4 regions of the Paenibacillus sp. GCM10027628 genome follow, and region 1 is predicted to be linked to each of the others. Evidence: predicted binding sites of a transcription regulator. Region 1 holds the regulator's gene; each other region holds the start of a gene.
The links. Region 1 encodes Rex, which represses fermentation and respiration genes when NADH is low (regulators of the CRP and FNR family bind a similar motif). Its sites were predicted from a motif close to TTGTGAAATATTTCACAA; they were not measured.

Region 1 (8,186 bases):
AACGCCCTTTTTTATCTGGCAAATCCACATCGATATGCCGGTCAAAACGTCCGGGACGTAAAAGAGCACTGTCCAGCATCTCCTTACGGTTCGTAGCAGCCATGATAAGAATGCGCGGCGCATCATTCGTATGAATGCCGTCCATCTCTGTCAGGAGCTGATTTAGTGTTTGATCGTACTCGCGATGCTGACCGCCGTCACGCTTACCTCCGATGACATCGATCTCATCGATAAAGATAATCGCGCTTTCCTTCCCTTCTTTCGCTGCACGGGCTCTCGCTTCTTTAAAAAGGTCGCGGACCCGGCTTGCACCGACCCCAACATACATTTCTACGAACTCACTGCCGGATGCCGCCATATAAACGGAATTCGTATAATGAGCCGCCGCTTTCGCCATCAGCGTTTTACCTGTTCCCGGAGGACCGGTAAGCAGAATCCCTTTTAAAGGTCGAATGCCCAGCTTCTGAATTTGATCATGCTTGATTAAAAAGTCCAGTGCTTCCATCAACTCGCGCTTTGCACGGTCTTGTCCGCCGATTTCATCAAATGTCAAATAAGATGGCGTCCTATTTTTACTCTTACGATCGCCGCCTCCAGCTGAAATGCCTACACCGCCGCGGCTGCGAATCATGAAAAATAAAGAAACACCCAATACAGCAACAAACAAAATTGGAACGATATTAACCCCTACAAAAGCCAAGAAGATAAGCAAAACCGGCACAAAACCGATCCCAATCTCTTTATATAATTTACTCATTCGGCCACACTCCTATCTGCGAAGGTGTTCGCGGGAGCATTACGAATTTGGTGGATTCACCATCTGTCAATCGAATATACACATAGGTGTTATCCATTTCACTATCTACTTTCATATTCGGGACATTTGCCGCATATTTCTGCAAGGTCGTTGGAATATCCGCATAATGCTTCGTTTCCATCGCTTGAGCGACTTCAAATAAGGCTTTTGACCACCATGCATCCAGTTTCGGAGACGATTGGCCTGTCACATCAACATGTAAAGTTCGGTTCCCGATAATGGAAGCTCCTTTAGTTTGGATATTGTTCATAATATCACGCAAACTCGCATCAGACTTGAGACTTAGTCCAATGTTGACTTGGCTGCTGTCCAACTTCATCGTAGAACTGACAACGCCAGGCGATTTATTGATTATATCGGATAATGGATTCTCCATCGCAAAACTTGTATAGGCAAACCAACCACCGAATAAAACTGCGGAAGAAATAATCACACTTAAGACGACAGGTAAGAGACGTAGCTTCATCAGACAACGTCCCCCTTTCTATGATCTATTTTGTTAAATCGTCGTTCTTGCTATACGAGAAGTATATCACGCGATATATACAATAGCTCTATGAAATGAGTGGAAACCCCAAATCAAACAAAAACTCAGCCTAGTGCAGGCTGAGTCGATATGTATCCATATAGGTTCCATCTTTGAATTTATAATAATCATAAAAATAACGCGTACCCGAGTCGTCCTGCTTCTTATAGAAGACCTCCCAGACATATTCATCACCAAGCTTGCCTGGCAAAATACGCATGATTTGCAAGTCAGCTCCCTTTTTAAGCATGGTCTCGCGCACTTGCGCTTCGGTGAACCCTTCCGAAACCATCTCTGTGTGAACATCCTTATCGGAAACCCACACCAGAACCGGTTGACCGATTTTATCTTCGCCATAAACGACTTTAAATGCCTCGTCGCCATAAAACGACTCCACTTTCGTAGCCTTAGTTAAGATCGTCTTTTCATATGCGGTTTCCACAGCTTTACTATTCTCATCCCAATGCTCGTTCTGAACATATAAATAAAAGCGGCTGAGGACTACGCAAAGCGTCAGTAAGATGAACGCGCCGAGCGTCACCGTTCTTTTCCAATTCATTGGCGCCGCTCTCCTTCTTTCGATTAGCCAAGTAATTTATCAAATGATTGCTCAAATTCACGTTTAATTTTTTCTTCATCTAACGTTAGGCATTCGCCTTTACGTACAATCCAGTTGCCGTTAACGCATACGTCGACTACATCTTTGGCAGAAGCGGAATATACAACATGAGAGATAAAATCCGTCTTCGGCAGGAAATGCGGCTGATCGATATCCAGGGCGATGAAATCAGCTTTCATGCCAGGCAGTAATTGCCCCACGTCCTCCAGCCAAATCGATTCAGCTCCCATTCTTGTTCCCATTAACAAAGCTTCGGCAGCAGGCACAGCCAGAGGATCACTGGAAACGCCTTTATGAATGAGCGCGGCCAGTCTCATCTCTTCGAACATATCCAGATTGTTGTTAGATGCCGCGCCATCCGTTCCGAGAGAAACTTTAACTCCAGCACGGAGCAATTCCGGCACTCGCGCCACACCGCTGGCAAGTTTAAGATTGCTTCCCGGGTTATGCGAGATACGTACATCATATTGTCTTAATACATCGATTTCATCATCGGTTAAGTGGACGCCATGCGCGACTAGCGTCGGTCTTGAGAAAACGCCGATTTTCTCCAAATGAGCCACAGGTCGAAGCCCGTACTGATCTACGTTGGCCTGTACTTCACGGCTTGTTTCCGACATATGCGTATGAATCGGCAGGTTCAAATCATGAGCGACTTGAACAATACGTTCAATATAATCAGGCGGACATGTATAAGGTGCATGCGGGGACATCATCGTTGTAATTCGTCCGTCCGCTTTACCATGCCAGTTTGTCGCAAACTCCGTTGCTTCTTTCAGCTTTGCATCCTGAACTTCCCGAGGACACAAACCGATAACGCCTCTTGTTAAACATCCGCGCATCCCGGATTGCTCGATCGCCATAGCCACTTCATTCATGTGATCATACATATCAACGATGGTTGTCGTGCCGCCTTTAATCATTTCAAGAATGGACAGCAGCGTGCCCCATTTCACATCTTGGGAACTGAACTTCGCTTCCATCGGCCACATCTTTTCTTCCAGCCAAATTTGCAAAGCCAAATCGTCGCCATATCCCCTTAGCAATGACATTGCCGCATGGCCATGCGTGTTAACAAGCCCCGGCATATAAAGCTTGTTCGTTCCATCGATGGCTTCATCATAAAACTCTTTTGGTTCGGGAGCTTGCTCGCCTATGTATGTAATACGGTCGCCTTCGATGACCATGCAACCCTTAACCGTAGATTTAGTCTCATTGATGGAAATGAAAGTGCCGTTCGTAATTAATGTTTTTTTCATAGTAAAAATTCCTCTCTATGCTCATTCTAAAGACAAACATCGCTTTTTCAACTTTACAACTTCAAGCCTGTAAAATCAAGAAAGTAGAATATGTTGACGAATTGTAAAATGACACAGATTTCTCGTTGCTTTCAGTAGGAATATTATGATATTTTTAATCTCGTGAGTTTTTTCTACAAATGGGTCTGTTTAACTTATAGATTCGATGAGAAAAATTGTACATATAGTAAAATCTAGGAGGGTTTTATGACAACTTTATTCACCAAAAAAGGCGATATCGACTTTCTGCAGCTCCTTATCCGTTCTGCGGAGAACGCACTGCAAACCGCTCAAATGTTCCGCACGGCCATGATGGGTGATAAACCCCCTGTCGAATATGTCAAAGCCATTTATGATCTCGAACATCAAGGAGACTCTATAACCCACGAAATATTCAAAGGCTTGAACAAAGTATTCATTACGCCGTTAGATCGCGAAGATATTATGGAGCTAGCTTCCAAAGTGGACGATGTAACCGATGGGATTGAAGCTACGATTGCCCGTTTCGATTATCTGAATGTTTCACACACAGATTCTTTTATGAAAGAATTCTCGGCAGTTATCGTTGACTCCTGTCAACATATGCTGGATGCTTTTAAACTGCTGGCCAAAAAGAAATATATGCAAATTCCTGAGCATACGGTTGCCATTAATAGCCTTGAAAATGATGGAGACCGATTAATGCGTGAAGGTATTCGCCAAATATTCATCGCACGTAAAGATCCATACGAAGATTTCAAACTGAAAGAAATCTATGAACGTTTGGAAGAGACAACAGACGCATGCGAAGATGTAGCCAACATTTTAGATAGCGTAGTTCTTCGTTATTCCTAAGAACGGCTATTGCTTATGTTTACGAAGTCCGTTTTCCATCAGGAAAACTTTGCCAACGTTACGAAGATAGTTTTCCTTAAGGAAAACTCTTAGGAGGAAATCATGTTAACCTATCTGATCGTCATCGTGGCACTTGCGCTGCTGTTTGACTTCATCAACGGATTTCACGATACGGCCAATGCAATTGCTACATCCATATCAACAAGAGCTTTAAGTCCTAAAATAGCGGTCATCATGGCTGCAACACTAAACTTTGTCGGTGCAGTCGTATCGTCGGAAGTCGCCAAAACCGTTGGCGGCAGCGTCGCAAACCCTGCCAAAATCAATCATGGCGTAGAAATCGTTATTGCAGCTTTACTTGCTGCCATCATTTGGAATTTGTTAACCTGGTACTTTGGAATTCCATCCTCCTCCTCTCATACACTGCTTGGATCGCTTGCAGGCGCTGTTATTGCCGGAGCTGGGTTTCATGCCGTTAACTGGTCCGGTTTTACTCAAATTATCATTATCTTGATTTTGTCGCCGATTATTGCATTTGTTCTGGGTTATCTCATCATGGTGCTTATTAAATACATCATTTTATGGTCCGGCAATACATCAAGATCCAAACTAAATCGAATGTTCCGTACGCTTCAGATCTTGTCCGCAGGATTATTATCCTATTCTCACGGTGGTAACGATGCACAAAAAGCTATGGGTATTATCGTTTTTGGACTCGTGGCGGCCGGATACCAAACGGATTTGAACGTACCTATGTGGGTTAAGATTTCAGCAGCCCTGGCCATGGGCCTAGGAACTTCAATTGGCGGATGGCGAATTATTAAAACCATTTCCGGCAAAATTGTTAAGATCGAACCCATCAACGGTTTCGCGGCTGATCTGACCTCTTCTTTGGTCATTCAGTTCTCAACTCACATTGGCAAACCATTATCGACTACTCATGTTATCTCTTCAGCCATCATAGGAACAGGCAGTGTCATGCGTTTCCATGAAGTTCAATGGGCAACTGTAGGACGCATGGTGATTACCTGGGTGATAACGATTCCGATTAGTATCGCATTGGCATTCTCGATTTACTTTGTGCTCTTTAGATTGATTTTCTGATGGAAAGACTCATGAAAATGCTTAAAAGGTGCAGGCTCGAATATGTTCGAGTTGCACCTTTTTTATATCATTTTACGCTGGGAAACAAGTTCCCCTCGAGAGAGTGAGAAAGTCTCAATTAAAAATACTCCTTTTGGCTCGCTCTTCCGTAGATTCGAATGCACATCATGCAACCATCGGCCACATTCAAAAAAATGAGGGGGTAACCTTCGGTTCACCCGCTTGACAAAGAACGAAGGTCGTTATTAGTATACAAGTTTGACGCTAAATTTCGGAGAAATAGCCATTTCGGGGCTCGAAAGAACAAAGGTCCATAAATAACGAACAATCTTCGCTAATTATGGACTTTTATTCGTTCGAAGCCTGATTGGTGGTCATTGACCCACCAAATGCGTCAAAATGTTCTCTATTTAGCGACCATAGTTCTTTCTAGGTGGAAGATACCCTCCCCTCCAACTTCTATAATGCTCAAAGAAGGCACCGATCCGCAGGATCAGTGCCTTCTTTTCTGCTTTTAATCCAAATAATACGCCAAACTTTGCAGCTCGGTAGTAAAATCGGCATGATGCACCCGTACTTCAGGCGGAACCTTAATGATAACAGGAGCAAAATTCAATATAGCTTCTATTCCGCATTCCACGAACTGATTCGCTACATTTTGAGCTTCTATCGCGGGTACAGTAATGATGCCGATCCGCACCCCAAGCTTAGCTAAGGTTTGCTTCATTTCCTGCATGGACTGCACGGTCAGGTTGTTAATCGTTTCCCCAGCCTTGCTAGGCATCGCGTCAAAAACCGCGACAATTTTCATATCATTCCGTAAATACGTATTATAATTGCACAATGCGCGACCCAAATTGCCAGCGCCGACGAGCGCGACCTGAATATGACGGTCCAGCTTCAGAATCTGGCGAATTTTTTCAATTAGGTAAGCCACATCATAACCGATGCCTTTCTTTCCGAATTCCCCGAAATAAGCTAAGTCTTTACGAATTTGCGCAGGATTCAAATCCAGCTTTTGACCCAGATCTTGCGACGATACGGTCATAATATTTTTCATCGCAAGTTCATTGAGAAAACGTAAGTAAATGGGCAATCTGCGCACGACCGCTTCTGATATTTTTTGCGTCTTCACTGCTGCACCTCCCCCATCCATTGCTCAATCCTCGGTAACATTTGCTCGGTGGTCATATGTTCAATCTTCGGTCCCGGCAGCGAATAGAGGAAATGCTTGCCATAGTACGTATCTATAACTCGGGTATCGTAGATGATGACAATCCCTTTATCGGACGCTCTGCGAACCAGCCTGCCAAAGCCTTGTTTAAAGCGGATAACGGCCTGAGGGACCGAGAATTTCATAAAAGGATTCTCATTGCGCTTCTTGATATTCTCGCACTTGGCTTCCACTAACGGATGATTAGGCGGTTGAAAAGGCAAACGGATAATCGCCAGGCAGCTAAGAGCGTCACCTGGAATGTCAACGCCTTCCCAGAACGAACTGGTGCCCAGGAGCACGCACATGTTGTTATCTTGGAACATTCTCGTCAACTTGCTGCGGTTACCGCTATCTACGCCCTGCCCTAGGACTGTGATGCCATGAGGCTTCAAAATGTCTTTCATGCCGGCATAAATCTGCTTTAACATACGATTGGATGTACACAAGATCAGCATACGGCCTTTCGTAACCATGGCTACATCGCTAAGAGATTGAATAAGTGCGTTAATGAAAACCGGGTCGCCTGATGCACCTTTGATCGTTGGAAAATCCCGGGGAATAACGACAAGCGCCTGTTCCCGATAATTAAAAGGTGAAGGCAGCTGAACGGTTTTCAACTTCCCTCTCTCTTCATCTTGAGGAATATGCAGACCGAGCTGGTCGGCAGAGTATTGAAAAGATTTATTTACCGATAAAGTGGCCGAAGTTAGGATGATACTGTCTTTCGTTTCAAAAAAATGCTGCTGTAAGAGTGAGCTTACGTCCGTAGGCACACATATAAGCTGCAACGACCTCGCCTTCGAGTATGTGCCGGCTTCCATCCAATAGACATAACCTTCATCTGCCATCTTCATGAAAAAGTGAAGCGCGTCGCGGTGGTTGTAAAGCTCCTTAACCGTTCCATTAAGATCAGTAACCAAGCCTTGGACTTCGAACACATCCTGCATATCCTTAATCTCACTTAGTATCTTGTCTAAGGATCGCAGCACCTCATTCGCATTCAGATAGATGTTATCCTCCATCATAAGAAGCTCGTTCCAGTTTGCCGGCAGCGTCTCAGGTTTCATGCGAAGCACATATTGCGAACTCTCCGATTGGGAAGGATCGCTTTTGGAAGAGAGTAGTTCGTATAGCGATTCGCTGAGCCTATCCCAGTCCTCTTTGATCTTGATGAGCTTCGGGAGCTGAGCATCAATCGACTCGCTCCATGCCGCGACGCGTTCCGGATGATCGTCATTTTTTTGCAACCGGAAACGAAGCATCGGCAGTTGGCCGCTGCGATTATCTTTGTAAAGCCATTGCATCGTGTTATAAAAAGCAGCTGCATGCAGTTCGATGCCAAGATGCTTGCTAGCCACTTCCTCGAAGTGGTGGGCCTCATCGATGACCAGATGCTTGTATGCAGGCAAAAGCCGATTTTCCGCCTTCATGTCCGTGAATAGCAGCGAGTGGTTCGTAATAACCACGTCAGCTGTATTTGCGTCGTTCCGGGCCCGGTGATAGAAGCACTTCTTGAACCAAGGACACATCCGATTCAAGCACGAATCCGTATCGCTTGCTACCGAATACCAAAATTGGGCCCCTTTATTGCCAAAATGCAGCTCTTCTTCGTCGCCATACTCCGTCTCACTTAACCAAACGACCATCTGCGCCGCAGTTATCGGGTCTTCCTTGCCGTGCTCGTAATCTCGCGTTGTCAACTTGTTCTCGAACTTGCGCAAACAAAGATAATGGCTTCTTCCTTTAAGAACGGCTGCTTTAAAGTCCACTGG
Region 2 (8,186 bases), on a different contig from region 1:
CAAGGCGTTATGGAAAATATGGTCAGCGGCATCATGATGATTGACCGCGAAGAGCGGATTATGCTGCTGAATCCGGCTGCCGAAGACATCCTTGGCTTTTCCGCGCAAGAGCTGCTCGGTAAAAAATATAATGAAGCGAAGCAGCAATATGAATTTACGAAGCTCATTCAGGAATGCATCGAGACCCGGGAGCCGATTCGCGACGAGATGATTTTCTACTACCCGGCGGAACGCATTCTTGAAATCAATTTAAATCCGATCTCTCATGAAGATGAAGAATGGTCGGGCGTTCTGATCGTCCTCCATGATATTACGGCGGTGCGTAGATTGGAGCGGATGCGCAGCGAGTTTGTGGCCAATGTTTCACATGAACTTAAGACGCCGATTGCGGCTGTCAAAGGCTTTGCCGAAACTTTGCTTGCCGGAGCACTGAACGATAAAGAGACGGCCGTCTCCTTTTTGCAAATCATTTTCGATGAGAGCGAGCGGCTAAATCGTTTGATCGGAGATATCCTTGAGTTGTCCAAAATTGAATCCAAGCGCATACCGATGCAGTTCTCTCCGGTCTATTTGCCGGAATTCCTTGAGAAATCGCTCAATGTACTACGGAAGGAAGCGGAGAAGAAGCATATTGAACTAAGTATGCAGGTGGACGATGATATTTACATTGAGGCGGATGAGGACCGTTTACGGCAAATATTTATCAATTTGCTATCTAACGGCATAAACTACACACAGGATGGCGGCAAAGTGAAGGTGCGCGTCGAGCCGCTTGACATGAATGCCGATGGCGACTATGAGCGTTTGCGAATTATCGTTTCCGATACGGGGATTGGCATTCCGAAGAAAGATCTGCCGCGTATCTTTGAGCGGTTTTACCGCGTTGACAAGGCTCGTTCCCGAAGCTCAGGCGGAACCGGACTCGGTTTGTCGATCGTGAAACATTTAGTAGAGCTGCACAGGGGAACGATCCGGGTGGATAGTGAAGTCGGCATGGGGACGAAATTTACGATTGAGCTGCCTGTCATTCACTAATTTACATCGCATTTACGAAATGTTTACATTGTCTTTACAATTCGGTGTTAAAATAAGGTTGTGCAAAGTTAATAAACTGTAAATTCGGGGGATCCCATGGCACAAAAAATACTGGTTATTGAAGACGAACCCACACTAGCGCGATTATTATCATACAACCTATCCCAGGAAGGTTATGATACGAAAGTCGTTGACCATGGTGGAGATGGGCTTCAAGAGGCTTTGCAGCAGTCCTATGATTTAATTGTTTTGGATATTATGCTTCCGGGTCTGAACGGCTTTGAAATATTAGCGAAACTTAGACAAAAAGGGAACGGTACGCCTGTCATTATTTTGACAGCCCGCAATGCTGAGGACGAAGTCGTACAAGGACTTAAGCACGGCGCCGATGATTATATTACAAAACCATTCGGCGTTGCCGAACTTCTGGCACGCGTCTCAGCTGTACTTCGCAGAACGCAATCCGAGGATGCGGTGACAGATAAAAATAAACCGAATGAGAAAGTCATTCAAGCCGGTGAGTTATTGATTTACCCGGAAAAATATGAAGTCGCCCTGAACGGGGAGTCGATCCCTCTTAGGCCGAAAGAGTTCGAGGTGCTGCTGTATTTGGTGCAGCGTCCCGGCGTAGTCGTGACGAGAGACGATCTGATGAATATTGTCTGGGGGTTTGATTATATCGGGGGGCAGAGAACCGTCGATGTGCATGTAAGCTCACTCCGCAAGAAGCTCGAGATGAATCAACAATCGGTACAAATCGATTCCATTCGTGGAGTCGGATACAAGCTGGTTGCGAATACGATAAAAAAATAATGAGCCTTGGGTTTGCTGAATGGACAGCGGCCCAGGCTCATTTTTGCGCATAAACGATGTAAATGAAGTCATTGATTGGCTGGGAGCGGACATCCTTAGAATGCCGCATTAGCCATTCTATAAGATGAGCGTGAACGGTGTACAGCTCGACTTGTTCATGCATCATGGGCAGCTTATTAGCTCCAGAGGAGATGAGCTTGTCCATGAACGTATGATGTTCATTTGCATCCCGTAACATATAATCGGCCAAACCAATTCGGCCTCCGGGCTTTAATACTCGAAGCATCTCCGCCCAAGCCAATTCTCTCTGCGGCTCGGTTAGATGGTGAAGCGCGAACGAGCTGACGACCATATCAAACTGTCCATCCATGAATGGAATGGCTAAAACATTGCCTAATTTAAGCTCGATGTCGGGATGCTTGCTTTCACAAAGCTTCAGCATCTGTTTGGATTGATCGATGGCAGACATGACAGCGCCTAACTGCTGAAGCTTGCCGGCCAAATTGCCGGTCGCTGTTCCTACATCGAGTCCTTTTTCCCCTGCCGCAGGGGCGATGAGTTCGACGATGAGGTTTAGCGCAGCTTCGTAGGCTGCATTCGGGGATAATAACAACCGGGCTTCACCAGTGGATTGATTATCTTCAATCAGCTGCATGTCGAATTGAGAAGCCTTGGCATCGAAATCCCAATGGTCGCGCCAGCTTTCGCGGAGGTCACGCATCGCTTTGTTTTGCCCGGCCAGCTCATAGAGCTGATCGGTTGGCAGTGTTTGATTGATTTTGGCAGCCTGAATCATGCGATCCATCGTTTCTATCATTTGCTTCATCCCGGTCCATTGCTGGAACAGCATAGAGCGCTGCAACTGCAGGGCGTAGATGAATTCCTCCTGGCTAGTTGAATCCGTTTGATCCAGTGTTTGTCTAATATCTTCAAGTGTCATGCCAACTTCCCGCAGTGAAATGATCGTTTGCAGGCGCAAGGCATCCTGCTCGGTGTAGGTGCGATAGCCGTTTTCTTTCATTTTGGCAGGGGACAGCAATCCCTTTTGTTCATAAAAACGAATCGCTCTTGCGGTGATGCCAAGTTTGCGGGAAATTTCATGAATCAGCACGAAGTACCTCCATCATGGCAAAATCGTATATAACTTTCGCCAGATCAGAAATTTTCTTTTTTTGGTATTTTGATATACTCTAATTGTAAGGGTAGAATGCACTTGTGAAAAGTATAAGAATAAACACAGATAGTTTTATTCCCGAGGGAAAATGCTAAGGAGGCTCGTTATGTCCAAAACGTATCGCATCGCGATCATCGGCTGCGGCGGAATCGCGAACGGCAAGCATATGCCGAGTTTGAACAAGCTAGACAATGTAGAAATGGTTGCTTTCTGCGACATTATTCCAGAAAAAGCGCATGAAGCGGCAAGCAAGTACGGGAAAAACGAAACTCGCGTATATAATGACTACCGTGAAGTTTTGTTAGACGAATCCATCGATATCGTGCATGTCTGTACACCAAACGATTCCCATGCAGAGATTACAATTGCTGCACTCGAAGCAGGCAAGCATGTGATGTGCGAAAAGCCAATGGCTAAAACAGCTGCTGATGCGCGTCGAATGGTAGAGGCTGCTAAACGGACCGGTAAGAAGCTTACGGTTGGGTACAACAACCGTTTCCGCGGCGACAGCCAGCATCTGCACCAGCTCTGTGCGGACGGTGAGCTCGGCGACATTTACTTCGCCAAGGCGCATGCGATTCGCCGTCGCGCTGTTCCCACTTGGGGCGTATTCCTGGATGAAGAAAAGCAAGGCGGAGGACCGCTGATCGATATCGGTACGCATGCGCTCGATTTGACCATGTGGATGATGAACAACTACGAGCCGAAAGTCGTGCTCGGTACGTCTTACCACAAGCTGTCGCAACGTGAAAATGCTGCAAATGCATGGGGACCTTGGGATCCATCCAAGTTCACCGTTGAGGATTCCGCATTTGGTATGATTACGATGAAAAATGGCGCCACTATTATTCTCGAATCGAGCTGGGCACTCAATACGCTTGAAGTGGACGAGGCCAAATGTACGCTTTGCGGTACTGAGGGCGGAGCCGACATGAAGGGCGGACTGCGCATCAATGGCGAGAAAAACAGCCGTTTGTTCACAACCGAAGTAGAGCTAAATGCCGGCGGAGTTGCCTTCTACGATGGCGAAACGGAAAGTGCGCCAGATTTAGAAATGCGCCTGTGGATTCAAGCTATTGAGAATGACACCGAACCGGTTGTTACTCCAGAGCAAGCTTGTGTCGTTTCGGAAATTCTCGAGGCGATTTATGAGTCGGCTAAAACTGGAAAAGCTGTTTATTTCGACTAAATACGACTATTTCCCGGGAAATTAGCAAATCCCCTTCTGTTCGCTGCAATCTCAGCGGAGGAAGGGGATTTTTCGCGTTCTATTCTATGGATGCGTCATTACCTTTTGAAAACCAGGCGAATAGGAAGAAGATAGAGGTCAGCACGACCAGCATCGGTGCGACCATAATCAAAAAGAATTCAAAATCCATTTGAACGTCATCCTTTCTTAGAAGAATTGCCTTGAACATACGAAGCATCGAATAAAAAAAGCTTCATGAGCAAAGCGAGAGAAGGTACGAGGAGCAGCAATCCTGCTATGAAAGCTATAATCAGGGACAGCGCCATCGTATCGCTAGTAAAATTGTGATAAAGCGTGATGTAAGGATACAAAATATAGGGAAGATGCGAAGCTCCGTAGCCAAAAAAGGCAAAGGCAAACTGCAGCATGACGAATATAAAAGACCAGCCGAAGCCGCGACGCTTCCAGACGAGAAAGACCGCGATTAGAAAACATAGAAACGAAGCAGCGAACATCCATGCAAGGTCGACCATTTTTTGAAAATGCTGCGGATTATGACCATTGATAGCAAAGAATACGAGCAGGCTGCATAAAATCGTCGGCATGCTCCAGCCAAGCGCGTAACCGCGGACGACTTCAAGAGCTTTGTGATCCCTTGCTTTAGCTGCGTAATAAGTCAGAAACATGGACGATATATAGAGGACGCTAACAAGCGCCAGCAGCACAACGGCCCAAGAGTAAGGGCTGCGGAATAGGTCGCCGTAAAGGAAGAGCACATTTCCGTTCTTTTCCATTACAAAACCGCCTTCAGAGATAGTTAGAACGGTCGAGAGCGACGCCGGAATAAGCAAGCCCGTAGCTCCGTATAGGAACATATAGAGCTTGTTGTCTTTAGAGCCGTAATTGCTAAAAGCATAATAGGAGCCACGCAGAGCGAGCAGAATAATGGCTACACTGCCCGGGATGAGCAATGCCGTGCCATAGTAATAAGCCGTGTCCGGGAAAAAGCCGATGATCCCCACAATGAAAAAGATAAGGAACACATTGGTCACTTCCCAAACCGGGGACAAGTAGCGTTCGATAATGTTGTGAACGAGATGCTTCCGCCCCGTGATGAAGGAGTAATAGCTGAAAAATCCAGCACCGAAATCAATGGAAGCTACGATCAGGTAGCCATATAAAAATAGCCAAAGTACAGAAATGCCAAGTAGTTCATAGTTCATCGCGGTCCCCCTCCTTCAATGCCGCTGGCGATGAGTTCATCTTGCACATCATTATTTTTGAAAAGCTTGCTTAGTACTTTGATGACGGTTAGCCCGAGCAGCAAGTATAGGAAGCAGAACAGGACAAGCATCGTGTCCACATGCGTGGATGTCGTTGCACCTTCGGCCGTTTTCATAAAGCCGCGAAGTATCCAGGGCTGCCTTCCGACTTCGGCATAGACCCAGCCGCATTCGATACCAAGCATGGCAAGCGGACCTGACCATGTGATCAATCGCAGCAGCCACCGCGGGTAACGGCCATTGCTGCTCCGAGCTCTGCGCTGCGCCCATATATAGATGAGGCCTAGTAGAGTGAGGAACATCCCGATCGAGACCATGAGATCGAAAATATAGTGCACATAAAGCGGCGGCCGTTCTTTTACTGGCGTTTCATTTAGGCCTTGAACTTCCGCTGTCGGTGTGCCGTGAGCCAGAATACTTAGGGCATAGGGGATTTTGAGACCGTACTTAATTTCGTTATCTTTGGTCAAATAACCGCCCAGTACAAGAGGTGCTTTGTCCGCAGTTTCAAAATGCCACTCGGCGGCAGCGAGCTTTTCCGGCTGATACTTCGCTAGGAACTTGCCGGAGAGATCGCCGACCAAAGCCGTGCAAAGCGAAAACACAAGCGCCGCGGTCATCGTGAGCTTCAACGCCTTGCGATGGTAGCGAGTGTCTTTCTTTTTCAATAAAGAGAAAGCGGCTATAGCGGCAAGAATAAAGGCGCTTGTCATATACGACGAAGCGAGCACATGGGCAACTTTCGTCGGCGTAGCCGGATTGAACATCGCGACCAGCGGCTGGATGTCAGTGATGGCTCCATATTGCAGCTTAAATCCTTGCGGAGTATTCATAAAAGCATTCACGGTCGTGATGAAGAACGCGGAAGCAGAGGAGCCGATGACGACCGGGATCAAAAGCATGAAGTGCAGGATCGGTTTTTTGAATCGGTCCCACGTATATAAGTAGATGCCAAGGAAGATGGCTTCAAAGAAGAAAGCGAAAGTCTCCAAGAACAGCGGCAGGGCAATCGCCTGTCCGGCGATCCGCATGAAGCTTGGCCAAAGCAAGCTCAGTTGAAGGCCGATCGCAGTTCCAGTGACGACTCCGACTGCGACGGTGATGACGAAGCCGCGAGCCCAGCGACGCGCCATGAGCGAATAGTACGGGTCGCCCCGTTTAATCGCCGTCCATTCGGCAAGCGCGATCATCATGGGAACGCCAACCCCGATCGTAGCGAAAATAATGTGAAACGCAAGCGTGAGCTCCGTGAGCATGCGGCTGTAAAGTACCGGATCGTAGTGCATAGTATCATCTCCTAAGAGTTTTCGTAAGAAAACTTGCATCGTAAGCATTGGCTATTTTTATGCAAATAAATGACGGCTCCAAGATAGAAGCATGACTGCGGCAACCACTGCGCATAAGATGATGAGGGCCTTTTCTTGTTTGCGGTATTTGTCCATGTATATTCACCTGCTCCATCGTTCTTTCTTGATACTTATATCATATACGAAAGTATGTGATTGTTTTCACATAATTGTGAGCGAGTGTTGACAAGTGATTGACGAATTTGTGAAATGATTCACACACAAAAATAAGGCTGATTTTTAAAAAAACTGATCGGGGAAAATAACATGATGTTTGCAAAAGTGAACTATTCTTATTCGTTGAACTAACTGGCAGTATAGTTGAACGGAATAAGTAAGGTAAAGTTATCGAAACAAGAACGAATCTGTATGAATTATCGAACAGAATTATACTTTTTTCTTAAAAAAGCACTAATCTGTATGAATTTTCACACAGAATTATGGAATTTGCTGTTTAAAAGGTATTTATGTATGATTTTTCGAACATATCCTTCGTTCAAACCATGATTGCGCTAACGGAGTACGATAGTTCCGTAATATTGTACTATCCAGGCTGCAGGTGATTCGCTCGGCAGCCTGTTCCGCAAATCGAAAACAGAAACGGAGCCTTGCAAGCTTGAAGGCTCCGTTTTCTTCATTTTATACGTGGCGGGAGTTTCCAATGGAGTGAGTGTTGCTTTGATCTTATGCTACGTCAAAATGATAATCTTGTGGTTGCGTTTCGTCTTTGCCATTTCCGATACCAATCGCACGGAAGATGAAAGTTAGGACGATGGCCACAATGAAATTCAATACTAGGGCGTACAGCCCAGAATATACCGTCGAAGCGCCGGATAGTCCGAATGGCAACTTGTACTGATTTCCATAGCTGGTTGAAACGGCCATGAATGTACCGTATACCATCCCAATCAGCCAGCCAATTACCATAGCCCAACGATTTAACCATCTTGTGTATAAGCCGACTACGACTGCAGGCAAGGTTTGAAGAATCCAGATCCCGCCCAGTAGCTGCAGGTTGATTGCTTCCTGTTTGTTCATTAAGAAAATGAACAGCAAAGCGCCGACTTTCACAACAAGCGAGAACCATTTTGCAACCTTGGATTCCTGCGTGTCAGTGGCGTTTTTGTTGATATACGCTTTATAAATATTGCGCGAAAACAGGTTGGCCGCCGCAATCGACATGATCGCAGCTGGGACAAGGGCACCTACACCAATTGCGGCGAACCCAAATCCTGCAAACCAGCTAGGAAACATTTTAAGGAACAATTCCGGAATAGCAGCGTTGCCATCCTTCGTTGTGATACCAGCGGCAATCGCCATAAACCCAAGCAATGCAATGATACCCA
Region 3 (8,186 bases), on a different contig from region 1:
CGACATTGATTTTGCCAAAGCCCCAATCGGAACAGGACCGTTTCGATTGGTTCGCCTGGACGATGGCATTTGCGTTCTCGAAGCATTCCCTCAGCACTTTCGTGGCAGGCCTCACTTGGATCGTGTCGAGGTGCTCATCTTCCCGGAAAAGGAAAGCGGACGCTTGAAGGAACCTGACTGGACGTCAGTCATGTCTTCAAACGGAGACACTTCCCAATCGCAGCGAGAATCCATCGCCGCACATAATGATGAATGGTGTGATGTGGAGACATTGTCTTCCTGCTGCAGTCTGCTTGTGTTTAACAGGCGGAAGCCGGGGCCGCAAAATCACCCTCTATTCCGCCAAGCGCTTCATCATATCCTGGACCGGAATCAAATGATTGCCGACCTGGGGGATGATTTAATTTATCCGGCTGTCGGATTTCGCCCGTATCTTCTATTGGCTGGTGAACCTACGATGTCGATGGAGACAAACCCAACGCTTGAACAGGATGAAATTATGGCCTTGTTGCAGGCGAGCGGCTATAACGGTGAAACGTTCCGTTTGGCGACAAACGCCTATCATGAAGCGGACGCTGCCTGGATTAAAGAACGCTGCAGTTCGTTTGGCATCCGCATTGAAACCTTTGTGAAGAATGAAGATGTTTACGGGAAAGATCATCCCTCATCGCTGGACCATGACGGCAGGTTATTTGGGGTTGTGCCCCGCAACAACGAAGTCCGCGAGTTGGAAATGTATGCGCAGAACAATTATTTCTTACCCTCATTTGATACGCAGATGGCAAAAAACGTTGCGGAGATCATGAAAGCCATTTTTCGGGAACCTGATGAAAAGGAACGTCAGAAGAAGCTGGCGATGCTAGAGGATTTGTTGAGACAAACGCTTGCAGTCCTTTTCCTTGTCCATAAAAAGAGCAACACCGCATTCCATAAATCGGTTCGCGGCGTGAGCATCAACGCATATGGCTGGCTTGATTTCTATAAAATATGGTTTCACCCGCAAGTCAACAAGTCGTCTTAGGTAAGGTAGGTGGTAGCGAATGTCATACATGAACATCCCTTATAACCTGGGGGAAAAGTCCGCTGTACCCCTTTGCAAATTTATATCCATTTGGAAAGTGCAAGCAAACCATGCTTATCAAGTGAGCAAAGGAGAAGGATTCGCGGCCCCCGGCTTGTTCATCACCTATGAAGGAAAAGGGATCTTAACCCAATCGGCAGAGCGACATGAATTGCGCCAAGGGACATTTTTTATTGTCCAGGAATCGATCCCATGCGCTTATCGTTGTCAAGATGATGATTGGAAATTTTATTTTCTGGACTTTAGCAGCTTAGACATGGCCCGCTTTCTCAGACTTCCCGTAGGAGAGGTCGTTTCCACGGAAAAAGTGCCTGAAACCGTTCAACTATGTGAGCGATTAATTGACAACCTGATCCTACAATCGGCCGGATACGCATATTCCGCTAACATCTTCCTGCAGGAGGTACTGCTCCTTTTGGCCCGGGAACAATCGGCTCCCGGTACCACCGGTCATGCCGATTTGGATAAAGTGCTTTACTATATGCACAAAAACATTGACAAACCGCTTCAAGTTAATGACCTCGTTCAAAAAAGCGGCTTGTCCCGGACTGCTTTCTTTTCGCGATTTCGTACTATGACCGGACTTTCTCCGAGCGTTTATATGTTAAAGCTGAAGCTAGAGTCGGCCAAAGCATCCCTCGAAACGACAAACATGTCGGTGAAAGAAATCGCATCCGCGCTGCATTTTTATGACGAATTTCATTTCTCAAAGCTGTTTAAAAAACATTGCGGCCTGTCGCCAAGCGCGTATCGCCGTCAGCAAGATAGCTGACTAAATGATCTTTGCAGCAACGTCCACGTTATTTAAAGTGTCCCCGCGGTCTCTTGCCGCTCCATCTTTCATCTACCGTCTCATTAGCCGATTGGTATCTAGCATCTACGCTGAGCCGGTACTGATTCGTCGTATTCTCAAGTGAACAATGAAGTAAATACATGCCGAATATGAGTACGTCTCCAGCTTCAAACGTCGTCGTCGCCCAGGTCCCGCCGAACTTTTCGGTAATGACAAGCGGATCATCCGTATAGTGGCCGATACCGTCCCGATCCGAATCCTTCGTGCCGTAAGACGCTTTCAAATCTTCAAAACGATGGGAGCCCAGGCATATCGCCAATCCGCCCATTTCATACGAAACATCTCCCAGCGGAGACCATACCGTATAGACGTTATGCGTTCCTCTCCCCATATAAACGATGTCGTAGTGAGCCCCTGTGAAATCTCCTTTGCCTACCGCGCGAAGCCATTTGTAATGATAGGTAATCGAAGGTTCGCCCAGGAACTCATCAAAAAAACGCATCATATGTGCTCCGTTTAAAACATTGAGCAAAGCCGGTAAGTCTTCATTCGTTCCCCCCATAAAAATGCTTTTGCTGCCGTCAGCCATAACTCCCTCTTCCAGCAGCGTGTCTCGGTCCAACTTCCCCATCCGGTCCATTTTTCCCAAAATGCTTGTGCGGGCGCCAAGCACCTGATCACGATCATGGAAGCCGCGGATCAGCAGGAATCCGTCTTCCTCCATCCGCTCGCGAAGCGCCTTTACGTCATGCAAAATATCATTCGAGCTTCTTAGCTCCGTAAGATGCGGGCCACCCATTTCCAATTCGCGACTGCCTACCTTTACCATCATTTGCACCTGCACTCCTCATCTTATTCGTATCGAAGCCATCAAGCACTCGGCTTGGTGCTTATAATCAAAGTGTAGGTGATACGAACGAGCGAAGCCATGGATCGTTGTATGTTCTTCATGTATAATCGTACGGAGCTGCCATTTTCAAAAAGTCACGAATTTGAAATAATTTCTTTTTTAAAACTGCTGTCAAAAGGTGTAGAATAAAGAAATACGGTAGAATCCAATTGTGTCATGTTACAGACGTTTTCTTACATACTAAGCGTTTGCCGCACTGCAAGCACTTATGTGAAAAATGTTACAATCTTTGGGAATAACGTCTTTCGTTCGTCACACAATCGCGACAGCACCTATTTTTCACATCGCAAAGGAGGATTTTTCAGATGACACAGACACCTGCTGTTCAAGAAGTAGCGGCAACACTTGCTGCGGAACCAAAATCGTTAGACGTACTCGATCAATTACTGAAGCCTGAGGTGCAACAATCTCTGATGGTACTGGTCGATAACCTGCCTAAGTTGGCGGAAATGGTGACCTTGTTAACCAAAGCTTACGATTTCGCGCAAAGCGTGGCCACTGACAAAGTTCTGATCAACGATTTTGCACAAGGTATTGGCGAATTCGTCAAACCGGTGCAAGAAAAAGCAAAAGACATCGCCGCGGCAGCCATCGAAGCCGGCGAACGCTCGCAGGCAGAAGCAGGAACAACCATCGGTCTATTCGGTCTGCTGAAAATGCTAAAAGATCCTGAAGTGCAAAAAACATTTCGTTTTGCTCAAGCATTCTTGAATGTACTCGCTGAACGCAAAAATTAATACGGACAAGGGATGATAACGATGTCAAAACAAATACTTATTCTTGGCGGCGGATACGGCGGTCTCTTGGCTGCGCTCACTGCCCGTAAACATTTGACGGCTGCGGAAGCTAACATAACGATCATCAACCGTTTTCCAACTCATCAAATTATTACCGAGCTGCACCGATTGGCTGGCGGTACCATTAAAGAGAAAGCTGTTGCGCTGCCGCTTCAAAAATTGCTCGGCGACAAAGATGTGAACATCGTTGTTGATACCATTAAAGAAATTAAGCCGAATGAGAAACAAGTCGTTCTGAACAGCGGCGCGGTTCATACCTACGATGCACTGGTCGTTGCCCTGGGCAGCGAAACCAACTACTTCGGTATACCTGGGCTGGAAGAGAACAGCTTCGTTCTGAAATCTGCATCTGACGCCAACCGCATTCGCGAACATGTTGAAGCTCGTCTGGACGCATATAAAGCTTCCGGCAACAAAGCGGACGCTACAATCGTCGTTGGCGGCGGCGGTTTGACAGGGGTTGAGCTTGTTGGCGAATTCGCAGATAAGCTTCCTGAAGTTTGCCGCAGCAAAGGCATTGATTTCGGCGATATTTCGATCTACTGCGTAGAAGCCGGCCCAGCCGTTCTTCCGGTATTCCCTAAAGTACTTATTGAGCGCGCGGTAACGAGCCTTGAGAAACGCGGCGTAACTTTCCTTACAGGCGTTGCGATTACAGAAGCTACGAAAAACTCCGTATCGCTGAAAAACGGACAAACGATCGAATCGAACACGATCATCTGGACGGGCGGCGTCAAGGGCAATCCTGTCGTCGGAAGCTGCGGAATCGCAGAAGATCGCGGCCGCGCTACGGTTACATCAACACTGCAATCCACATCTCACGCCGATATTTTCCTGGCAGGCGACTGCGCGGTTGTATTCCCTGAAGGCAGTGAGCGTCCATACCCTCCAACTGCTCAATTGGCTTGGCAAATGGGCGAGACGGTTGGTTACAACCTGTCCGTTCAACTCAAAGGCGGCGTGATGGACACATTCACTCCTGTTTTCTCCGGAACGCTCGGCAGCCTTGGCCGTAAGGACGGTATCGGCACGATCGGCGGCAATAATACGCAGCTCAAAGGCTTACCGGCTTCGCTTATGAAAGAAGCGAGCAATATTCGTTATCTCTCCCATATTCATGGCCTATTTGCTCTTGCCTACTAATAAGAGCATAGGATTCAAATAAAAAGGATGTCCCTAGCCATACGGCTTGCGGGACATCCTTTTTCATTTTCTTCTAAACCCATCCCCGATATCGGGAGGCTTCTGCAAATTTCCGCAGACCTACTATGTAAGCCGCCAGCCTCATATTCACATTTTTCCGTTTAGCCAATTCATAAACTTTATGAAAGGAAGAAGTCATCAAAGTGTTCAACCTGCTGTCTACTTCCTCTTCCGACCAATAGTACCCTTGATTATTCTGCACCCATTCAAAATAGGAAACAACGACCCCGCCTGCATTAGCGAGTACATCCGGTACGATCAGCACGCCTCGCTCCGTCAAGATGTCCGTCGCCCTAGCCGTTGTCGGACCATTGGCTGCTTCCACGACGACCTTCGCTTGTATGCGTCCTGCATTGTGCTCCGTAATCTGGTTCTCAATCGCGGCCGGAATCAAAATATCGCACTCCTGAATGAGCAATTCCTCATTGGAGATCCGGTTCGGGAATAAGTTCGTAACGGCGCCGAAGGAGTCTCGCTTATCCAACAGCGTGCCGATATCCAGTCCGTCCGGATTATACAACGCCCCGTGCGCATCGGAGATCCCGACAACCCGCGCGCCTGCGTCGTGCATGAACTTCGCCAGATAGCTGCCGGCATTGCCGAAGCCTTGAATGATCACTCTAGCGCCAGTAAGCGAGATACCGAGCAGCTCGGTAGCTTCTCTTGCCGCTATAGCTACGCCTTTAGCGGTTGAAGATTCTCTGCCGATCGAACCGCCAAGCACTAACGGCTTCCCTGTAATAAAACCCGGTGAATCGAATTCCCGGATATGGCTGTACTCGTCCAGCATCCAAGCCATAATTTGTGCGTTCGTAAATACGTCGGGTGCAGGAATATCTTTGGTCGGACCGACAATCTGGCTGATCGCTCTAACATATCCGCGACTCAGCCGTTCCAGCTCTCCCAGAGACATCTTCCTGGGATCGCACTGAATTCCGCCCTTGCCGCCTCCGTAAGGAAGATTCATAATGCCGCACTTGATGCTCATCCAGAGTGACAGCGCTTTGACTTCCTCCGGAGTCACGTCAGGATGAAAGCGAATGCCTCCTTTGGTAGGACCCACTGAATCGTTATGCTGCGCTCTGTACCCTGTAAATATTTGCACCTTGCCGTCATCCATCCGGACCGGAATACGGACGGTCAGCATACGCAGCGGTTCTTTGAGTAATTCATAAAACGCTTCGTCATAGCCTAAATGTCCGAGTGCGGAGTGAATGACCTTTTGCGTACTTGTCAGCACATCCATATTCTCCGTCATCGTTTCTGCCTCTTGCTTTGTAGGGATAATCATCGAATCCACCGACTCCTTTGGGCCTCATTGGCACGCAATTATAGCATTTTTTCCAAAAAATCCTGCGCTCTCTTGCTTTTAGGCGCTGTGAAGAATGCCGACGGATGCGCATCCTCGACGAGCAAGCCGCCGTCCAGAAACAGAATCCGATCCGCGACTTCCCGGGCAAATCCCATCTCGTGGGTCACGATCGCCATCGTCATCCCCGTGTGAGCCAAAGATTTGACGACTTCCAGCACTTCTTTAACCATTTCCGGGTCAAGCGCAGAAGTCGGCTCGTCAAAAAGCATAACCTGCGGTGACATCGCCAGCGCTCGCGCGATCGCAACGCGCTGCTTCTGACCTCCCGACAATCTCGTCGGGTATTCGGCTGCTTTGCCGCCCAGTCCCACTTTTTTCAGCAGCTCCTTAGCCTCTTCTTCAGCTTTTTGCTTGGAGGTCTGTTTTACGGTCATCGGAGCATAAGTCAGATTTTGCAATGCTGTCATATGTGGGAACAGATTAAAATGCTGGAAGACCATCCCGACATCTTGTCTTAATTTCATAATATCCGTCTTGGCGTTCGTAATTTCTTGATCCTTGATCCAGATCTGACCGCTGGTCGGCACTTCCAGCAAATTCATACAGCGGAGAAACGTCGATTTGCCTGAACCCGAAGGACCGATAATGGCAACGACTTCGCCCTCTTTAATGGTCGTCGAAATCCCTTTCAGCACTTCATTTTTACCGTACGTTTTATGGAGGTCTTGTATCTTAATCACTACGTCTCATCCTCCTCTCCACCACTTTACCAAGCATGGTAAGCAAAATAATCATGCAGTAATAGATGACCCCTGCCAAAATAAGCGGCTCGAGATAGCGGTATAATTGTCCGCCGACAATGTAGGCGCGGCGCATCACATCGAGTGCTCCAATTACCGTGACGACCGCGGATTCTTTGGTCAAGCTAATGAATTCATTCATTAGAGCCGGCAAAATATTTTTCATAGCTTGCGGCAATATGATGTCTTTCATCATCCGTCTGTATGGAATGCCCAGAGCAAGGGATGCTTCTCGTTGACCTTTATCGACAGCAAGAATGCCCGCTCGGATCACTTCTGAAATATAAGCAGCCGAGTTGAATGTAAAAGCGAGCACCGATGCCCAGTAGGCATTGATTTCTATGCCAAGAACTTGTGGAAGACCGTAATAAATAATAACAAGCTGCAAAACCAGTGGCGTGCCGCGAAATACGGAAGTATAACCGTCTGCAAGCCAATTAAGGATTTTGGTGCGGGCAATTTTGAACAAGGCGAGAACAATGCCTAGAGAAAAACCTAATAAGGCTGCTGTAATAACAATTCGAAGCGTTACCCCGATCCCGGCTAAAATATAAGGGATAGAGGGCACGACTTGTGCAAAGTCCAAATTCATGCCCATGATTTCCTCTCTTGTTTAAAATTAGCTACTGTTTATCTCCGAACCATTTTACGATCAGTTTGTCCAATTCCCCGCTTTGCTTCAATTCTTGCAGCGCCCCGTCAAATTTCTTCGTCAATTCACTATTTTTCGGAAATGCGATACTTGCTCCTGCAGAGCTTTTATTCGGAATACTTACGGAAACGAGATCTTTATTGCTTGCCAGCAAACCTTTAGCTACGACATTCTCCATAAGCACGCCAGCGATACGATCAGACTTCACTTCTTGAATGAGATCGCCTAATCGATCGCGGTTCGTAATGTTGAAGTCGATGTTTTTTTTCAGCTCTTCCGCTTTATCTTGCTGGATCGAGCCGACCTGCACGCCCAACAGTTTGCCTTTCAAATCATCGACCGACTTAATTCCGCTAGTTTGTTTGACGAGCATCACATTGTCGCTTTGATAATATACGCTTGTAAAATCAGCATTCTGTTGACGTTCAGGCGTAGGATCCATACCGGCCATGACAAAGTCCACTTTCCCAGCCTGCAAAGCCGTAATTAATCCGTTAAAATCCATATCCGTGATTTTGATTTCATAACCAACCTTATTGCCTAGTTCTTTGGCAATATCCACATCGAATCCGATAATATCGGAGCTTTTTGCCGTATTCACATATTCGAAAGGCGGATAATCTGCAGATGTTCCCATG
Region 4 (8,186 bases), on a different contig from region 1:
AATCTCCCAACCGCCATCATTTCCGACGATGCCAAAATCTTTAATTTCTGCCTCGGCACAATTGCGGGGGCAACCGTTGACAGCCATCTTGAACTTGGCCGGCATCCACAGCCGTTCAAATTTCTTCTCAAGCAGAATACCCATGCTGATGGAATCCTGTGTGCCAAATCGGCAGAACGTAGAACCTACGCACGTTTTGACGGTTCGAATCGCTTTGGCATATGCATAGCCTGAAGGCATGTCGAGCTCTTCCCAAATGCGAGGGAGATCCTCTTTCTTCACGCCCAATAGGTCAAGCCGTTGGCCACCGGTCACTTTAACCATTTTTACTTCATACTTGTCTGCCACATCTGCGATTTGACGCAGCTGTTCCGGGGTCGTGACACCCCCATACATTCTGGGTATAACGGAGTAGGTGCCGTCTTTTTGAATATTGGCATGCAGCCTTTCGTTCACGAATCTGGATTCGCGTTCATCCACGAATGCTTCGGGCCATACCATGCCGATATAATAATTGATGGCGGGCCGGCATTTTGAGCACCCTTCCGGATTGCTCCACGCAAGTACATTCATCACTTCTCGGACATGTGTTAATCCTTTATTTTTGATTGCAGCAATCACATCTTCACGGCTGTGTGTCGTGCACGCGCAAATCGATTCCTTGACGTTGTCGCTGCTTTCATAACGATCCCCAAGTGTCATGGCCAGAATGCTTTCTACCATCGGTCGACATCCGCCGCACGATCGGCTGGCGCCGGTACACGCTTTGATTTCATCTACCGTACTAAGCCCCTTGTCTGTAATCGCTTGTATAATCATGCCTTTGGTCACTCCGTTACAGCCGCATACAATTTCATCAGCCGGCATGGCAGAGATAAAAGCAAGCGGATCAGCGGTTACAGCAGCCGATGAGCCCAAAAGTCGCTCATGAATTTCCGGTGTCATTGGTGCATGCTCCTTTACCCACTTTAATAGTTGGGCAGATTCGCTAACATCGCCAAACAATACGCCTCCAACAATGCGCCCGGCTCGGAGAAGAACTTTTTTATATGTTTTCTTCCAGTTATCTTGCATACGAATAATGTCTAGAGCAGGCTGATCTTGAAACTCACCCGCTGAAAAAACGTCAATACCTGAAATTTTCAGTTTGGTCGATACGACCGAACCGTTATAGGGTTCCGTAGGAACATTGCACAAATGTTTAGCTAAGACTGCGCCTTGCTCAAATAACGGCGCTACCAGTCCATAGCAGATGCCGCGATGCTCATTACATTCACCGACAGCATACACATCTTTGATGCTTGTACGCATGTAATCGTCGACCACAATGCCACGTTCAGCTGCAATGCCGCAATTTCGCGCAAGAGCAACATTAGGTGCAATTCCAGCTGCCATGACGATGAATTCGGCTTCAAGCTGGGAACCATCATCAAATTTCAACCCTTTAACTTGCGCATCGCCAAGGATCTCCACCGTTTTTTTCTTCATCATAAAATGAAGCCCTTGCTGTTCCAGCTCGGCTTTAAGCATCGATGCTGCAGCTGAATCCAGCTGTCTCTCCATCAAATCCTCGAACAAATGAACGACGGTAACCTGCATGCCCAATTTCAAAAGTCCCTTCGCCGCCTCGAGTCCAAGCAAACCGCCGCCAATGACGGCTGCCTTTTTGAAATGTTGCGCAGCTTCCATCATCTTGCAGCAGTCATGAACATCCCGGAAGCCGATAATCCCTTCCTTTTCTATGCCTGGTAACGGAAGTATCACCGGATTCGATCCGGTTGCCAAGATGAGTTTATCGTAAGGCTTAATTTGTCCGTTACTCGTATAGAGATATTTGGCTGACGTATTGATTCCCGTTACCTCTATGCCTGTGTTCAGTTGAATGTTATTTTGTTTGTACCAATCAAAATCGTTCAGAACGATTTCGTCAAATGTCTTGCTTCCCTCCAGCAAGAAAGACAGTTGTATCCGATTATAGTTGGGATGAGCTTCCTTGCCGATGACCGTTATATCGAATAAATCAGGCGCTAGCTTGATGATTTGCTCAATGGTGTTCATACCTGCCATTCCGTTTCCTACAAGCACTAACTTTTGTCGGTTTGTTTCCTTAGCCATGGTCCTTCAGCCTCCTAGCGATCTTATTCAAACTTCGTGAAAAATATCACATACCAAAGTAAAAGGAGGCAAGGGATTTAACTTTACCCGCGCCTCCATATATTAAGCGGTCGTGATAAGTCCATACGAACCATCGTCTCGCCGATACACAAGTTCGGTTCTATTAGAGTCTCTATTAAAAAACAAATGAAAATTATGATCGAGCAAATTCATCTGAAGAATGGCTTCCTCGATATCCTCCGGTTTGTTCGGCACGATCTTCACCCGGGCAACTTCAAAAGGAGAAACGCGCACCCAATCCGTGGACACTGTTCGTTCTAGTGTTAAATCTTTTAATCCGCCTTGATGACGTATTTTATGAGTAATCTTCTCCTTCAGCTTCCTGTTCTTTCTTTCTAGTTTATCAGCCGCCAAATCAATCGAAGCATACATGTCATTTCGCTTTTCTTCTACGCGGAGAACAACACCTTTACACGTGATAGTAATCTCTACAACATGCAATTGCTTATGTCCTTGAACCGATAATGTAACATGCATCTCACCAGTATCTTCGAACCACGATTCAAGCCGCCCTAACTTGCGTTCTACATATTCTTGTAAAGCCGGGGTGATCTGTATGTTTTTCCCATGTACGATCAATTTCATTTCGTTCAGCTCCTATGAGAAGAAGTATTCTAAATCGGTTAGCACTTTTTCAGTCAAAGGGAACACGAGTTGCTCCTCCATGGCAAAGTGATCCTTTAAAATCAAACAAGCCTGTATGAGATGCGCTGATGCCTCTACGAGCTGTTTTTTTACGACTAACGGTGTTAAATCGATGACGGCGTCATGAAACGTTTGAATAAATAAAAGCGCCAATTGATGATCTTTTTCAAGCACCCAGAAAGAGGGCGTAATCGACGGAGCAACTTGTCGGTGAAAATACTCAAGAAGGAAAGGGAATAATTCCTGATCCTCCCACTCGGCGTGACGTTCCAACGCTTCAACAAACTCAGAGGCTTGCCGCCTTAGACTTTGCAGAACCTTGATACCTTTCGCCGGATCATTTAGATGACCTATTTCTTTGGCGCTCGTTTCAAGAACCTTTAATTGCTGTCTTAAGCGGTCATGCTCTTCCCTCAAACGATCCGTGGCAAAAACAAGTTCCGATGGGTTGGAAGAGGCGATTCCCAATGTGCAGCTCAATGAATGTAGTGCCATACACAATCCCTCCAAAAGTGCGTTGTTAGCTTCTATTTATAGTATAGATCCGCTTATCGATAATCGCTGTGCGATACATCACATCAACCGCCGATGCCGAAGAAATCCTTCTTCCCTCTGCCTTGAAATAGAACACGATCTCTTCGGGAGGAAGAGGTCGGCTTAACCAATATCCTTGAATGGAATCACAATGCAGCTTCTTAAGAAAGGTAAGCTGATTTTCCGTTTCCACGCCCTCGGCAATCACCCGGATCCCCAAACCGTGGGCCATATCAATAATAGCTTTAGCAATCGACGCGTTCCCAAGATCCGTTTCGATGTCTTGAACGAAATATTTATCCACTTTCAATATATCAATGGGATACCTCTTCAAATAACTTAAAGCGGAGTGGCCCTTGCCAAAATCGTCAATGGCTAACTCCACCCCTATCTCTTTTAATCCATGCAAAACTGCCAGTACCGATTCAATCCGGTGTATGCTGATTCTTTCTGTAATTTCAAAACACAGATAACTCGGGGACAGCCCGGTTTCCTGCAATATTCGCTTGACCGTTTCAATCAGATTCTTATTTTTGAACTGTCTCGGGGACAGATTGATGGCGCATTTTATCGGAGGATAGCCTGCTAACTGCCAAACTTTGTTCTGTTCGCAAACCTTACGCAATACCCATGCTCCAATTTCGTCAATTTGGCCGTTTTCCTCGGCGATCTGAATAAACTCGTTCGGCGACACCATGCCCAGTTCGGGATGCTGCCAGCGCAGCAAGGCTTCCACGCCGGTGATTTGACCCGTTCGTATGTCCATTTGCGGTTGGTAAACAATTGCTAATTGCTCTTTTTCCAATGCTTTTCGCAACCCGTTCTCCAGTTGCATTTTCCGTACAAAAGTTGCATTCATATCCGTCGTATACATCTGGTAATTATTTGACTGTTCCTTGGCCCGATACATGGCCGAATCGGCATGTTTAATTAAGGTATCGCCATCATCTCCGTTCAATGGATAAATGCTGATTCCGATGCTAGCCGTTATAAACAGTTCATGTTCTTCAACGAAGAAAGGAAGAGCGAGTTCTTCCAATATTTTTCGAGCTACAGGCAAAGCATCTTCGGTTTTCTGAATATCCGGTAAAATTACCGTGAATTCGTCACCGCCCAATCGCGACACGGTATCCTTAGTTCGAACGCAGCTTTTCAATCGTTTGCTTGCCTTCTGCAGCAATTGGTCTCCGACTGCATGTCCCAACGAGTCGTTAATCAGTTTAAAGTGGTCAAGATCAATAAACATCAAGGCGACCCATTTTTTTTGACGTTGCGCTTGCAGAATGGCATGATTCAGCCGGTCATGAAATAAGAACCGGTTCGGGAGCCCGGTCAATACATCGTAATGGGCCAAATACTTTAAATTCTCTTCCGTTAGCTTACGCTCTGTAATATCCGTGAAAATCCCGACATAATTGGATATGTTGTCATTCTCATTTCTCACGGCATTAATCGTTAGCCACTCCGGGTACACTTCGCCATTCTTCCGCTGATTCCAAATCTCGCCCTGCCAGCCGCCCGTTTCATGAATCGAAGCCCACATATGTATATAGAACTCGGCATCTTGTACGCCGGAATGCAGCATGCGCGGAGTTTGGCCCAGAGCCTCATCCTCCGTATAGCCGGTTGTTTCCGTGAACGCCGGGTTGACCGATAATATGGTTCCCTTCGTATCCGTAATCATGATCCCTTCGCTCGCCGTTTCAAACACCCTGGCATGCAGCTGCAATTTTTCCTCAGCCTTTTTTCTCTCCGTTATATCCAGAAATATCCCTACATAATTGGATATTTTCCCATGTTCATCCCTTACTGTACTGATCGTCAGCCATTCGAGATACAGCTCCCCGTTCTTCTTTCGATTCCAAATCTCCCCTTGCCAACTGCCGGTTTCATGAATCTTCGCCCACATATGAATATAAAACGCAGTTTCCTGAATGCCGGAATATAAAATACGGGGAGTTTGACCCACCGCCTCCTCCTCCGTATAGCCGGTTGTCGCGCTAAACGCTGGATTGACTGATAGAATGACGCCTCCGGAATCTGTAATCATGATGGATTCCATCACTTTGTAAAATACACGTGCATAAAGCTGCAGCTTATTTTTCATATCCGATAACCACCTTTAAGTCAGCAACTTGTTTCATTTGAGAGTATGACGATCAGGGTTGAATCTCAAAAACCTTCGTCAGGCGAGTCAGCTCGAACAGTTCTTTGACATCCCCCTGCAGCCCCTTAATAACTACCCCGCCTCCATGTATTAGAGCTCTCTTCTGAATCGCGACCAGAACGCCAAGTCCGGAACTATCCATATCGTCCACTTCGCGTAAGTTAAAAACAAATTGCTTATATCCTTTGTCGATATAGGGAAACAGCTTTTCTCTTACGATCGTTGCTTCGTCCACATAAATTTTACCCGTAGGCGTTACATGCACCTGTCCCTCGAACACCCGAACATCCAAAAACATCGTTTATCCCCCCGGTTATTCATACATGGGCTTATTTTTTTCACCGGCGTTACTTTCGTTTCCTCATTTGCTATCTTTGATGACCTTAGTTTCAGTATCTAACATCCAGTCTTCTTCCCGCTGTGACTTTCGTCACATAGAAACCAGTCCATTATCGAAAAAAAACCACCAAAGCAAGTTTTTGCCTTGATGGAACATCGTTTAATCACTTATGCCTGCATGTCCGGTTTGGCTAGCTTTGATACCCCGATCTATAATGCTTCGCGCCCGGATAACGTCCCGATCGGTTGGAGTGGGACAATTCTCAAGCGGATACGATACGCCCATTTGCTCCCATTTGTATACACCCATCCTGTGGTAAGGCAACAGCTCTATTTTCTTTACATTATCCAAAGAGCCTACGAACATGCCCAGGTCCAATAAATCCGAATAGTCATCCGTCCATTCCGGTACTAAAACATGACGGATCCACATGGGCTTATGAATCTCATTTAAATGATTAGCGAAGCGCTTGATCCGATCATTCGGCTGCGCCGTAAGCGCGATATGCTTATCCGGATTCATCTGTTTAAGATCCAGCAGCACCAGATCGGTAACGCTCAGCAGCTCATTCGCATGGTCTTGCTCACAGAAGCCATTGGTATCCAGTACCGTATGCAAGCCAAAACGCCGCTTGCATTCTGCAAACAAACGGGCCACGAAGGGAGCTTGCAAAGTCGGCTCTCCCCCCGTCACCGTAATCCCGCCTCCGGAACGGCGGTAATACTCCAAATAAGGCTCTATCTCTTCTAATATCTCCTCTACGTCCATCTGCCTTCCTGCATTCATTTCCCATGAATCCGGATTATGACAATATTGGCATTTCAGCGCACAACCTTGCATGAAAAGCACGAAGCGGATGCCCGGACCGTCAACGGTGCCGAAGGTGTCGAAGGAATGTATGCGTCCTTTCATGAGGTCTGCACCCCTTTCTGTACTTACATCGTTCCATGGAAAGTCCGGTGAATGACATCAAGCTGCTGCTCACGTGTCAGCTTGATGAAGTTAACGGCGTAGCCGGAAACGCGAATCGTTAGCTGCGGATACTGCTCCGGATGCTCCATTGCATCGAGAAGCTGCGCGCGATCAAATACGTTAATATTCAAATGATGCCCCTGGTTCGCCATGTATCCGTCCAGCAGCGATACGAGATTCGAGATTCGTGTATCTTCTTCGCGCCCGAGCGCCTTCGGCACAATGGAGAACGTATTGGAAATACCGTCCAGGCAATGTTCATACGGGATTTTGGATACGGAGGCCAGCGACGCTAACGCCCCTTTGCGATCGCGTCCGTGCATCGGATTGGCGCCCGGTGCGAATGGCTCGCCCGCTTTTCGTCCATCCGGCGTGCTTCCTGTCTTTTTCCCATAAACGACGTTCGATGTAATCGTCAGAACCGACATCGTCGGAAGCGCACCGCGGTAAGTCTTATGCTTGCGGAGCTTATTCATGAACGTTTCGGCCAATTGGACGGCAATGGCGTCCACACGTTCATCGTTGTTTCCGTACTGCGGATACTCCCCTTCGATCTCAAAGTCGACGGCAATTCCTTTTTCGTTGCGGATGGGCCGCACTTTTGCATGCTTGATGGCGCTGAACGAGTCTGCGACCACGGATAATCCGGCAATGCCGCAGGCCATCGTCCGCAAAATCTCGCGGTCATGCAAGGCCATTTCTAGCCGTTCGTAGCAGTATTTATCATGCATGTAGTGAATGACATTCAATGTGTTCATGTACAGCTTTGCCAGCCACTCCATCACCGTATCGAACTTCTCTGCAACTTCTTCATAGTCCAACACTTCGGAAGAAATGGGAGCCAGCTTCGGTCCGACTTGAATGCCGAGCTTCTCATCCACACCGCCGTTGATGGCATACAGCAAAGCTTTTGCCAAATTGGCGCGGGCCCCGAAAAATTGCATTTGCTTGCCGATCCGCATCGCGGATACGCAGCATGCGATGCCGTAATCGTCTCCGTAATAAGGACGCATCAGATCATCGTTTTCATATTGAATCGAACTCGTCTCTGCCGATACCTTGGCGCAGTATGCTTTGAAATCTTCAGGCAACTGTGTCGACCAAAGCACCGTCAGATTGGGTTCGGGTGCGGGGCCTAAATTGTACAACGTATGAAGGAATCGGAAGGAATTTTTCGTAACGCGCGGTTTGCCATCCAGCCCCATACCGCCGATCGATTCCGTTACCCAGGTCGGATCTCCGCTAAACAGCTCATTATAATCGGGGGTGCGCAAGAACTTAACGATACGCAGCTTCATAACAAAATGGTCCACAAGTTCCTGCGCTTGTTCTTCTGTCAAAGCCCCTTCCCGC

Region 2: a site for Rex is predicted at 7,044-7,061, ahead of ACFQZT_RS14100 (cytochrome ubiquinol oxidase subunit I). Genes of this name have one in related genera too.
Region 3: a site for Rex is predicted at 2,993-3,010, ahead of ACFQZT_RS03735 (helical membrane plugin domain-containing protein). Genes of this name have one in related genera too.
Region 4: a site for Rex is predicted at 2,150-2,167, ahead of nirB (nitrite reductase large subunit NirB). Genes of this name have one in related genera too.

Annotation. Positions count from the first base shown of each region.
Region 1 is NZ_JBHTHA010000011.1:65,296-73,481, forward strand. Features, by position in the region: gene ACFQZT_RS11815 (AAA family ATPase) at 1-757, opposite strand, end outside; gene ACFQZT_RS11820 (hypothetical protein) at 750-1,283, opposite strand; gene ACFQZT_RS11825 (cell wall elongation regulator TseB-like domain-containing protein) at 1,414-1,902, opposite strand; gene ACFQZT_RS11830 (amidohydrolase) at 1,926-3,221, opposite strand; gene ACFQZT_RS11835 (DUF47 domain-containing protein) at 3,468-4,094, shown strand; gene ACFQZT_RS11840 (inorganic phosphate transporter) at 4,197-5,198, shown strand; gene ACFQZT_RS11845 (redox-sensing transcriptional repressor Rex) at 5,713-6,333, opposite strand; gene dinG (ATP-dependent DNA helicase DinG) at 6,330-8,186, opposite strand, start outside.
Region 2 is NZ_JBHTHA010000014.1:22,344-30,529, forward strand. Features, by position in the region: gene pnpS (two-component system histidine kinase PnpS) at 1-1,035, shown strand, start outside; gene ACFQZT_RS14075 (response regulator transcription factor) at 1,132-1,848, shown strand; gene ACFQZT_RS14080 (MerR family transcriptional regulator) at 1,886-2,959, opposite strand; gene ACFQZT_RS14085 (Gfo/Idh/MocA family protein) at 3,129-4,211, shown strand; gene cydS (cytochrome bd oxidase small subunit CydS family protein) at 4,291-4,401, opposite strand; gene ACFQZT_RS14095 (cytochrome d ubiquinol oxidase subunit II) at 4,409-5,434, opposite strand; gene ACFQZT_RS14100 (cytochrome ubiquinol oxidase subunit I) at 5,431-6,780, opposite strand; gene mctP (monocarboxylate uptake permease MctP) at 7,525-8,186, opposite strand, start outside.
Region 3 is NZ_JBHTHA010000002.1:571,050-579,235, forward strand. Features, by position in the region: gene ACFQZT_RS03720 (SgrR family transcriptional regulator) at 1-1,021, shown strand, start outside; gene ACFQZT_RS03725 (AraC family transcriptional regulator) at 1,041-1,853, shown strand; gene ACFQZT_RS03730 (phytanoyl-CoA dioxygenase family protein) at 1,882-2,706, opposite strand; gene ACFQZT_RS03735 (helical membrane plugin domain-containing protein) at 3,090-3,521, shown strand; gene ACFQZT_RS03740 (NAD(P)/FAD-dependent oxidoreductase) at 3,543-4,724, shown strand; gene ACFQZT_RS03745 (Glu/Leu/Phe/Val family dehydrogenase) at 4,798-6,075, opposite strand; gene ACFQZT_RS03750 (amino acid ABC transporter ATP-binding protein) at 6,114-6,836, opposite strand; gene ACFQZT_RS03755 (amino acid ABC transporter permease) at 6,829-7,488, opposite strand; gene ACFQZT_RS03760 (transporter substrate-binding domain-containing protein) at 7,520-8,186, opposite strand, start outside.
Region 4 is NZ_JBHTHA010000048.1:39,367-47,552, forward strand. Features, by position in the region: gene nirB (nitrite reductase large subunit NirB) at 1-2,115, opposite strand, end outside; gene hpf (ribosome hibernation-promoting factor, HPF/YfiA family) at 2,218-2,760, opposite strand; gene ACFQZT_RS29370 (hemerythrin domain-containing protein) at 2,773-3,315, opposite strand; gene ACFQZT_RS29375 (EAL domain-containing protein) at 3,341-5,461, opposite strand; gene ACFQZT_RS29380 (STAS domain-containing protein) at 5,514-5,819, opposite strand; gene pflA (pyruvate formate-lyase-activating protein) at 6,021-6,773, opposite strand; gene pflB (formate C-acetyltransferase) at 6,797-8,186, opposite strand, start outside.